Regions from separate parts of the Salipaludibacillus agaradhaerens genome, predicted to be linked through region 2. Evidence: riboswitches for the same ligand, from Rfam matches in the RefSeq annotation. Region 2 holds a riboswitch; each other region holds the start of a gene.
What was found. A riboswitch is a leader RNA that binds a small molecule or an ion and turns the genes downstream of it on or off. The one in region 2 is predicted to bind cyclic di-GMP.
Positions count from the first base shown of each region.

Region 1: linked by a shared signal. The riboswitch ahead of BK581_RS14585 (pyridoxal phosphate-dependent decarboxylase family protein) and the one ahead of sinI (DNA-binding anti-repressor SinI) in region 2 are both predicted to bind cyclic di-GMP.
Region 3: linked by a shared signal. The riboswitch ahead of BK581_RS06480 (anti-repressor SinI family protein) and the one ahead of sinI (DNA-binding anti-repressor SinI) in region 2 are both predicted to bind cyclic di-GMP.

Region 1 covers NZ_KV917378.1:3,120,757-3,123,953, forward strand. Annotated here, with positions in the region: gene BK581_RS14580 (methyl-accepting chemotaxis protein) at 1-131, opposite strand, end outside; gene BK581_RS14585 (pyridoxal phosphate-dependent decarboxylase family protein) at 125-1,783, opposite strand; cyclic di-GMP riboswitch class I at 1,871-1,958, opposite strand; gene BK581_RS14590 (glutamine--tRNA ligase/YqeY domain fusion protein) at 2,341-3,197, shown strand, end outside.
Region 2 covers NZ_KV917378.1:972,449-975,645, forward strand. Annotated here, with positions in the region: gene BK581_RS04655 (helix-turn-helix domain-containing protein) at 124-447, shown strand; gene BK581_RS04660 (helix-turn-helix domain-containing protein) at 919-1,161, shown strand; gene sinI (DNA-binding anti-repressor SinI) at 1,265-1,390, opposite strand; cyclic di-GMP riboswitch class I at 1,435-1,535, opposite strand; gene BK581_RS04665 (NfeD family protein) at 1,900-2,529, opposite strand; gene BK581_RS04670 (DUF1002 domain-containing protein) at 2,873-3,197, opposite strand, start outside.
Region 3 covers NZ_KV917378.1:1,329,958-1,333,154, reverse strand. Annotated here, with positions in the region: gene yhbH (sporulation protein YhbH) at 1-205, shown strand, start outside; cyclic di-GMP riboswitch class I at 1,855-1,943, shown strand; gene BK581_RS06480 (anti-repressor SinI family protein) at 1,972-2,094, shown strand; gene BK581_RS06475 (hypothetical protein) at 2,622-2,867, opposite strand.

The DNA of each region.
Region 1 (3,197 bases), 2.1 Mb from region 2:
ATCACATAATCATCAATTAACTGGCTGGAAAAGTAATATATGACACTGCTAAAGATGAGAGCAAAGAGAATCATAGGTCCCATAATACCAAGAAGAAACTTTTTAAATAACGATGATGAAACGTTTAACATGAGAACGTTACCTCACTTTCTGTTGATTTAGTTGCTTCTACCGCTTCTTGTATAAAGGTGATCACGTCAGGAATGTGATCTGTTTCCGTATAAGGTGAGATCGTAAAAAACTTAGAGACGTAAACCGGCTGCAATTCCCCATCATTTTTACATGGGACAAGATCAAATTTCTTTGTGTCACCTAGGAAAATACGGGCTCTATGGGCACCGAAATATTCGAAGAGAGCTTCATTTCTTTTATTTGTTTCCATTATTTGTTCTTTCGTTAACTGGCCCTCTACTTCCATTTCCCAATTGTTAGTCTTGCTATACAGCCTAAAGGCTGTCACAGGACCGGGGTTTAATGGATTCGTGACACATAACTCAGGTAAAGTTGCTTGAAGCTTTTCTCGAAAAACAAGATTGACTCTTACATAGTTAGCCAACAGTATTTGATAACCTTCTACCCCGAAAAGTTGTAACGCTGCCATAATGGCAATGGAGCTGGCCATTCGTGAGCATTCTAATGTGTAGCTTGTGTGATAGTCACCGTAACCTCTGTCACCGACATATGGTGATTCGGCAGCATCTAAATCAATTAATGACAAATCTTCTTTGTTTTTCACTAAGAAAAGACTGGTTGCATAAGGTGTTTGACCGAGCTTTTGGAAATCAAAACATAAGCTGTCAGCTAAGTGTAAATGCTGCATTTTAGAGGTGATTATCTGCAATCCAGTAAGCACCTTTTCTTCAAAGTTTAACGGATTTACCTTAAAATCGTACGCGTTAAAAAAGGCATAGAATCCTCCGAGAGCTGAGTCAGCATGAATATGAACAGGAGGTAAGCCATGCATATCTGTAAGGGCATTTGTCGTATCTTTGATTGCCTGAATATTGTCAATACCAAAGTTATCAGTTGTACCAGTTGTAGCCACAACGTAAACAGGTTTACCTCCTTCTTCAATCACTTTTGCCATTTTAGAGGCAAGATCTTGTTCGTCCATGGCGTGATCTCGCTTTGTACGAACCTTAATCACATGGCTTCGTCCAATACCAGTGGCTTCAGCTGATTTAATTAAACTATAATGGGCTTGCTCAGAGGAGAACACATACAGATTATCAGGAACACCGTGCTCCACTGCATCAGGACAATGTTTTGCAATAGCAAGGCGGAGTCCCGTAAAGACAGCTCCTTGTCCACCCCATGTTGTATATCCCCAGCTCTCATTGACATCAAAGCCAGCAATACGTGACATCATGGCAATGACTTTCGTTTCTGCCTCCGCACCGGCCGGACCATAAACATCCCATAAATTATTCCCATTCAATAGGGAGGCTGTTAGTTGACCTATGAGTCCGGGAATACTTGCCATCGGAAGGACATTCGTCAAAAAGTATCGGGAATGATAGGGGTGCCCTGTCATTAAGCTTGTCATACTGTCTACTAAGTGAGACAGACTTTCACCCTGTAGGGGGACTTCAGCTGTTTGGATGAGCTGCTGATAAAAATTTGTTTCACGCTGTTTCTCATGTCCTAAACTAGCGTAATCTGGACGCTTCATCCCATCCATTTTTTCTAGAAGAGTGGTAATTAATTGCAGGAAATTCTCTCTGCTTTCACGATTGCCATCTTCACTAGGGAAAAGCTTTTGCACGTCATTAAGTGATTTCATTCAGTAACCTCCAATCATATTTTTAAACATAAAAAAATCCCCACTTTAATAATGGGGGTCCGGTAACATACGTAAAACGCTAATATGTTAAGCAACTCAGCCATCTTAACTTTTTAAAAGCGTTAGACCTGGAGCTTTGCGTCCCTGTTTTTCAACAGGTTTGCCCATTATTATTGTGTTATATTGAACATAATTAAAAGTATCACAATAGGACTAAAGTAATCAATACATTTACACATTTGTCACAAAATATGCCATTAAATGCTTGTAAGTCCTATCTTTAGGTCATGGATAATTAGTGAATGATTAGGCCTTTCAGAGGGGATGGCTACAAAAAAGAAATAAATGAAATTACGCAACGAGTGAAAAGTAAGGTCATCCATAGATATCCAGTCTTATTTATGATATAACGAATAATAGACATGTTATTTAAACAGATTAGTTACTTTTGTCGACTGCTCAGTCGTATCGATGTTAATAAAGTGGCTCTAAAAATGTAGACTATTTTAAAGATGGTAATCATGAACAGAACTTTTGTGATAGAAAGGTGTAGAGACATGAGTGAAAATGTAAATAATTCATCACATTTCATTAAGTATATTGTGCAAGAGGACTTGGATGAAGGAACCTACGAGCATGTAGTGACACGGTTCCCACCAGAACCAAATGGCTATTTGCACATCGGTCACGCCAAATCAATCGTCTTAAACTTTGAGTTGGCAGATGCTTTTAACGGCAAGACGAATCTTCGGTTTGACGATACAAATCCATTGAAAGAAGACCAAGAGTTTGTGGATGCCATTAAACAAGATATTCAGTGGCTTGGTTATGAATGGGACGGTTTATTTTATGCGTCTAATTACTTTGAAGAGATGTATGAACGTGCCGTATTGCTCATTAAGAAAGGCCTCGCATATGTAGAAGATTTAACACAGGAAGAAATCCGCCAGTATCGGGGTACCTTAACTGAGCCAGGTAAAGAAAGTGAGTCACGAAGCAGGAGTGTTGACGAAAACCTTGCACTTTTCGAAAAGATGAGAAAAGGTGAATTTGCCAATGGAGAAAAGGTGCTTCGGGCTAAAATAGACATGTCATCACCGAACATTAACTTGCGAGATCCTGTCATTTACCGAATTTCTCATACTGAACATCATAATACCGGTGACAAGTGGTGTATTTATCCAATGTATTCCTATGCGCACCCACTTGAAGATGCCATTGAAGGTGTAACACATTCCATTTGTACGTTAGAGTTTGAGGATCAGCGGCCATTGTATGACTGGGTAGTGGAACATACAGAAATAGAAGGTACGCCAAAGCAAATTGAATTTGCTCGGTTGAATTTGACAAATACGGTCATGAGTAAGCGTAAATTGAAACAGCTCGTGGATGAAGGCTATGTGGATGGCTGGGA
Region 2 (3,197 bases):
CCTTATAACGAACATCTTAAAACTTAATAGTGAACTTTTTATCACATAAATAATCATGACATGTTCTTGTAAGATAGATAATAATTTGATGTGTAAATATGAGTATATAGAGGAGGATATCCGATGATTGGTGAAAGAGTTAAAAAATATAGAAAAGAATCTGGTATGTCACTAACCGAATTAGCGGAAAAAGCAGGGGTAGCGAAATCCTATTTAAGTGCTATAGAGAGAAACATTCAAACGAATCCATCCATTCAGTTTCTAGAAAAAATCGCTAATGTACTTAACATAAAAATGGATCTTTTATTGCATGATGATGTTACAGACGACAAACAAATGGATGCAGAATGGCAATCTCTCGTGAAAGAAGCAATGGAATCAGGCGTATCCAAAGATGAATTTAAAGAGTTTTTAGAATTTAACAAATGGAAGATACAACAAAAATAATATGTTCACTTTAGTCGCTACCGCCACTTTATCGCTTTAAACTCCCTCATTCGCTTTAACTCCTCAAAGTGATGAAGTGGTGGAAAAATGAACCTCTCGTTCTTCGTTATACTTCAGTGTGTTGCAATCTCCCGAAAGTCATCATGTCAAAATCAATGAGTTTTACTCACACTTATTCCCTTAAGGTAACACGGCATTCTATTTATGAATAAACTTTTACAATAAAATAATTAAGGCCTATAATTAGCCAAAATATAACGCGTTCTTAATAAAGAATATAATTTTAGTATAAAAGATTTCCTACTAAATGGGAACCTTCAAAAATCGTCAAAATACTCATATAAAGAACTAAATTCGTTCTCAATGTCGTATATACTCCATTTTGCTCATTATTTCTTTTTTTAACAAATGACCATTGTGCTATATAATGAACAATATGAGGGAAAAACTTTGCATGAGAGGGGGATAACAATGATTGGTGATATGATTCGCTATCGACGTAAGGAAAAAGGTCTTACATTATCTGAGCTTTCTAGAAAAACAGGCGTTTCGAAGTCATACTTAAGTTACTTAGAGCGGAATAAAAAGAAAAATCCATCCATTGAAATTGTTAGACGTATCTTTATTACATTAGATCTACCCTTAACACCCTTATTTTATCAAGAAAGAACGATTGACCGTTCTATGACGGCAATGGAAGAACGATCGGTCTAATACCCTATTAGATTTTAAGTATTGGATGATATAGGATAGTCCACGTAACCCTCAGGCTAGTTTAAGATAAGGCTTCTTCAAAATATTTTGAAGAAGCCTTATCTTATATTGTTTTTAATTCTTTTTTCTTCACAAAAAACTCTCTCACTTCTTCTACTGTCAAACCCATGTCCTTTGCTTGATTAAGAAGCACTTCCCAATCTTTAAGTTGTTTTTCATCAATAGCCATTATAATTACATGATCCCCTCTCGCACAAACCATTATAAACACCGCTAGGCAGTTCAGCCATCATAGAGAGAGGTAAACTCCTTTAACTCTCCTTAGACCTGTAACTTTGCGTCTCTATTTTTCAATAGATTTGCCGTTGACTAGAAGAAGATCTGGTTCGAAAAAAATAATGTGACATTCGATGGAGCCAGAGATAATTATAAATAACTTTCAGGTGAAAAGTATGTCGAAAAATGTCATAATATTAAAATTCATCCCTATTGCCTACCCAACATTAAATATTCATTACATAAGTGCTTTTTCACTGTGTTTTCAGGAACATATTTCGAAAAAAATGCATAAATAGACATACTTTTTTGCATTGTTACATATTTACAATGAATTATGACTAGATCGTAAGTATGCTATTTTTAAAAAAATTTTAATGAATTTTTATTTCGCCCTATATAATTTGTCACATATTAGTGCAGTTCCTTTGAAATTATCGGCTTTATATAAGTTATCAGCCATTAATTTTTAGGTACTATAACGATACGTGTACCATCCACTGAAAGAACCTTCACTGTCTCATCTTCCTTAATCCATTGGTTATCTGACGTTGCACTGTAGAGTTTCCCGTCAACCTCTACGGTTCCCGTAGGTCTAAAAGGTGTTTTTGTGATCCCAGTTTTACCAACTAGTTCTTTATAACTGTCATTCATCGAATTATAACCATGTTCTGATGTCAATCTATCTTTCAGCGTCATCTTATCCCACATATTTCTACGTGGAAAAACTTTTGTGAATAGGTAAGATGAAGGAGCAGCTATTAAGAAGGCCATTGAAACAAGTGCCCCATACGTTAATCCAGGAGCAGGAATTGCTAACCCCAATACCATCAACAATATCCCCAAAGAGGCGATCGTGCCATCTGTCGTTACTTTCCCGTCAAAGATGATTAACGATAGACCGATTAGATAAAGTATGACTATCCACAAACTGTCTCCTGCGGTTACATGATAAGAAAAATAAATCGCCATAATGACGACACCTATTACACCGAACAATCCTTTAGTGCGTACCATCATCTCACCAAATATGAAGAGGGTAGCGATAAAAACAACAAAAAAACCAAAAGCAGCGTAGTCTAAAAATTCCATAATACTTCCTCCTTCCTAAATGCAGTCTTTACGTTATTGTATCAAATTTTCTATTCTAAAATCATTTACGTTACATTGACTAAAAAAGTTTCAGCATGAGAAGAAAATCACTTTGCTATGTTTAATAAAACGCCCTTCATCAATGAGAATTTTTCGTATTTCCCCACCGGTTGGTAGTTGAGTGAATCGCACATTCGCGTCCGTTAGCTTAAATAGATTTACGAGGTGAGCATTTTACGGACGGCTATCTGTGATAAAAAAAGTAGGGACGGTTTAGTTTCCCCTCCCTACTCACACATTCCAGCTAAATTGAGTTAACTTAGTAAAAATAGTGTTCTTTCTGTTAAGAACTAAACCAACCTTTCACGATATCAATTAGGTTTGAGATAAAATCAAGAATAGATTGTATGAATCCTTGACCTTCTTCACTATTTAAGAAATCACCAATGTTTTCACGTATTTTACCAATTTGATTTTGCACTTGGTCCCAATCAATATTTAAATCTTTCATACGATTAAATAATGAGACTAAACCATTTAATTCTTCATCAGTTAGAGTCATGCCTAACTCTCCTGCAATTCGTTGAATTAAAGCACGTAAATCTTCCTCTGTCTCTATATTTTCCTCAGCAAGTGCTTCTTTAATACGAGCCATAAGTTCAGTTGCA
Region 3 (3,197 bases), 360 kb from region 2:
AAAATATGTTCAGGAACTCATGGAAATAGCTAATATGTTTGGCTATGGTGAGGTGAATCAATACAATCGACCGTCAACTTTAATGAACGCTTATAAGAAGATAGATGATAATCGGTTCAAGCATTATATTCTGCGTGACAAAAAAGATGTGTATGAAGCATTGAAATTGTTCTTTAAAAAAGGAGAAGAGGCAGTCGCCTATTAATAATAAAGCTATTGAATCAGTTTCTGTTTTACTTGAACATGGCCGTTTTTTCAAGGAAAGAAGGCGCACATAACAGCAGACTTCAACGGCTTTAACATTTATTTCTACGTTAAAGTCGTTAGAGGTATGTTGAATAGCTCATTTTTAAAATATAATTCTGGGTTATTAGGATAATCCGTCATGGAGCCTACATTAATAAACCTATCTCTGTAAATGTTTTGATTAAGCATAAAATATGGCGGTGTATTATTTTAACTTTAAATATTTTCTATCGAAAGTATATCCATTCCTCAAAAATGAATAAGCAAAAAGGCCGTTCAATCATTAAAAGGTGATATTAGAAACCAAGCCAACTGATCAGTATGAGATAACTTACATATAAAATAAAGTTTACAATTAGGGGGACAATTCAAGTAGGTATGTGGACGTAAAACTAGAGGGTGAAGCTTAGTGAAATAACTAGATGTATATGATTAACGTTTTAAAAAGTTAAATATGGGTTTAGTCATTATGGATCAGCATTATTAAGGGTCACATGATCAGTTTTTAATCTAGTGTGTTTAATTCAAATATTTCATTAGAACTAGGGGAATTCTCTCGGTAAACAGACCAAGTTTTGTATTTCTCTTACGATAGCTGTAGGTCTTTATTTACTATATAACTGTGACTATGGTAGAGAAAACATAAAGTGACTGTTTTGAAAGCAGAATTAGAAGAACGTATTGACGATTGATTCCCATAAAAATACATTAAGGTTAGGGAATTTAGGTATAATGATTCAATACACGTATACCACTTAGAAGAGAAAATATAGTTGAAGGTAAATGACTCGTTCGTTTTGTAAGAGAGAAATAAACAATTTTAAGGTCTTTTTCCATCTTACGTTCTTATTTCTGAGTAATTATAGATATAAAGTCATAGACAAGATACTTCTAGAAGTAGGAGAATATTAAATATCATTCTTCTTTTTTGCTTTTGGTAAAAGATTAGACCGTTCTTATAGCCATTTAAGTGTTATTCTAATCGTCGGACCATATATAAAGTTGTGAAAAATCGGGTCATATTGACTAAATGTAAATGACAGAAAGGTGGGCTTGACTACTTAGAGAGTTGCTAATTTTAAATATGTTTCTAAATTATTTCCTTATTTAAGTAGAATGTGTCATTAAATAATACCAATTTTATAGTCCTTTCAAATTGAAAGGGGAAATAGTTTTGAAAAAATTCACAATAGATTTAACCTCTAATAAAGATGAAAAGGGGAAAAAGACTGTCATATTAACTAAATGACAATTTTCTTGTTTTTTCCTGTATTTGTTTTTCAACAGGAAGTAGACCTAATAGACTAAATATAAAGAACTGTTTCAGTGTGATTAACCCTTTAATAAGCTTATACAAGTCGTTTATCACAGGGAGTAAATAGGGAATTATAGATAATTTTGATAATTTAAGTATTTGTACTCATTTACATATTTGAGGAAAAATATTATGATTTAGCTACTACATTCGTAATATAGAACATAACGGGGGTGTATTAATAGAAAGGGATGTCAATATAACTAAAGAAATTTGTCGGTTATGTCGAATTTACTAGCTATCGTTCGTTATAAGGAATTTAATACACATACTACTATTTATATCATCTACTCATTCAGAAAAGGCAACCCTATCGAAAGGTCGGGACGCAAAACTGTGAATCTAAGGAATTATTATATTCTATGATTGCACAGTCGCCTCAATGGAGTGACATAAGGGAGGCTTACCTCATGCTCACTATTAAAAGAGAAGAACAACATGACCAAGAATGGGTGGCACTGATTCAGGCTGCGAAAGAACTAGGGCTGACACCAGAAGAAGTGCGATCCTTTTTGAAGGAAAAGCAAAAATAGCAACATTAAAGATACGGGCATAGAAGCTACTTTAATGTTTTTTGTAATAATACATTGCTTTAAATGTCTTCTCGTTGAGATAGGTTCAGCAAACAAATAGGGAGAGTTCAACGTAAACGTTGAAACACCAGTGTGTTAAAGTCAGATATGGCTTGTAAAGGCTGGTTTTATAAAATGATAAAGTAAACGTTTTCGTTTTGGAAGTGTTCGTGTGGTGAAATTTAATAAAAATAGTGTAGCAACCTTCTAATAGATTTGGGACGTAGAGGAATTGCTGCTAATACTGGTCATATTTATAAAACTTTTTAAACTCGCCGAGAAGGCGAGTTTTTTCTGTAAAGAGACTCCTCTATATTGAATACATTTACTGACCATTCAAAAAAGCCATTGTCAGAACTTCACGTGCACTGTTTAACAGTGAGCGAAGTCAGCCAATGGCTTTATATAAAAGGTTAAGAAATATGACATTAAACATATGCACTAACCCGATTATATCCACGTACTAGTTGAGTGAGGTTGAACGACATTTAAACAGAGCGTTTCTTATCCAGCATTTTAGCAATAATTGAAATTGAGCGGTAAATACTGAATAAAATAATAATAGATGTAAGCGATCCAACCATATATCCAGCGGTAAAGTTACGTGGTGCAATCCATTCTTCCTGCCGTCCTACAATAATGCCTATAATAACTGATAGCGCTAGAATAGCGACAATAATGCCTGTTTCAATTCGGTCATTTTGAGACATTTCTTTTAGTTTTGCTGCAATCATACTTGTCCCCTCCGTCTAATCTTTCATTGATATAATTATATAGTCAAAATGATCACTGTGCAATTTAAATATAAACAAAAGAGTTTTAAGAATAAAAGTAAAGGTTTTGTATTATTTACTGCTAAGGACGAATATCAGGTTTTATCTCCATATAGCCTTCAATGTGAAAGAGAGCCTATTAAATGAAGAAATAAAGAAACAACTAAAAGCTACTTTGGAAGAGGAAATCTTGAAAAACGTTGACGGGAAGACGGTTATAATGATTAATTGCTTATTATAATTAAAACAGTCACATGACGGAACTTTTTAAATCCTTTTCCGTAAATACTT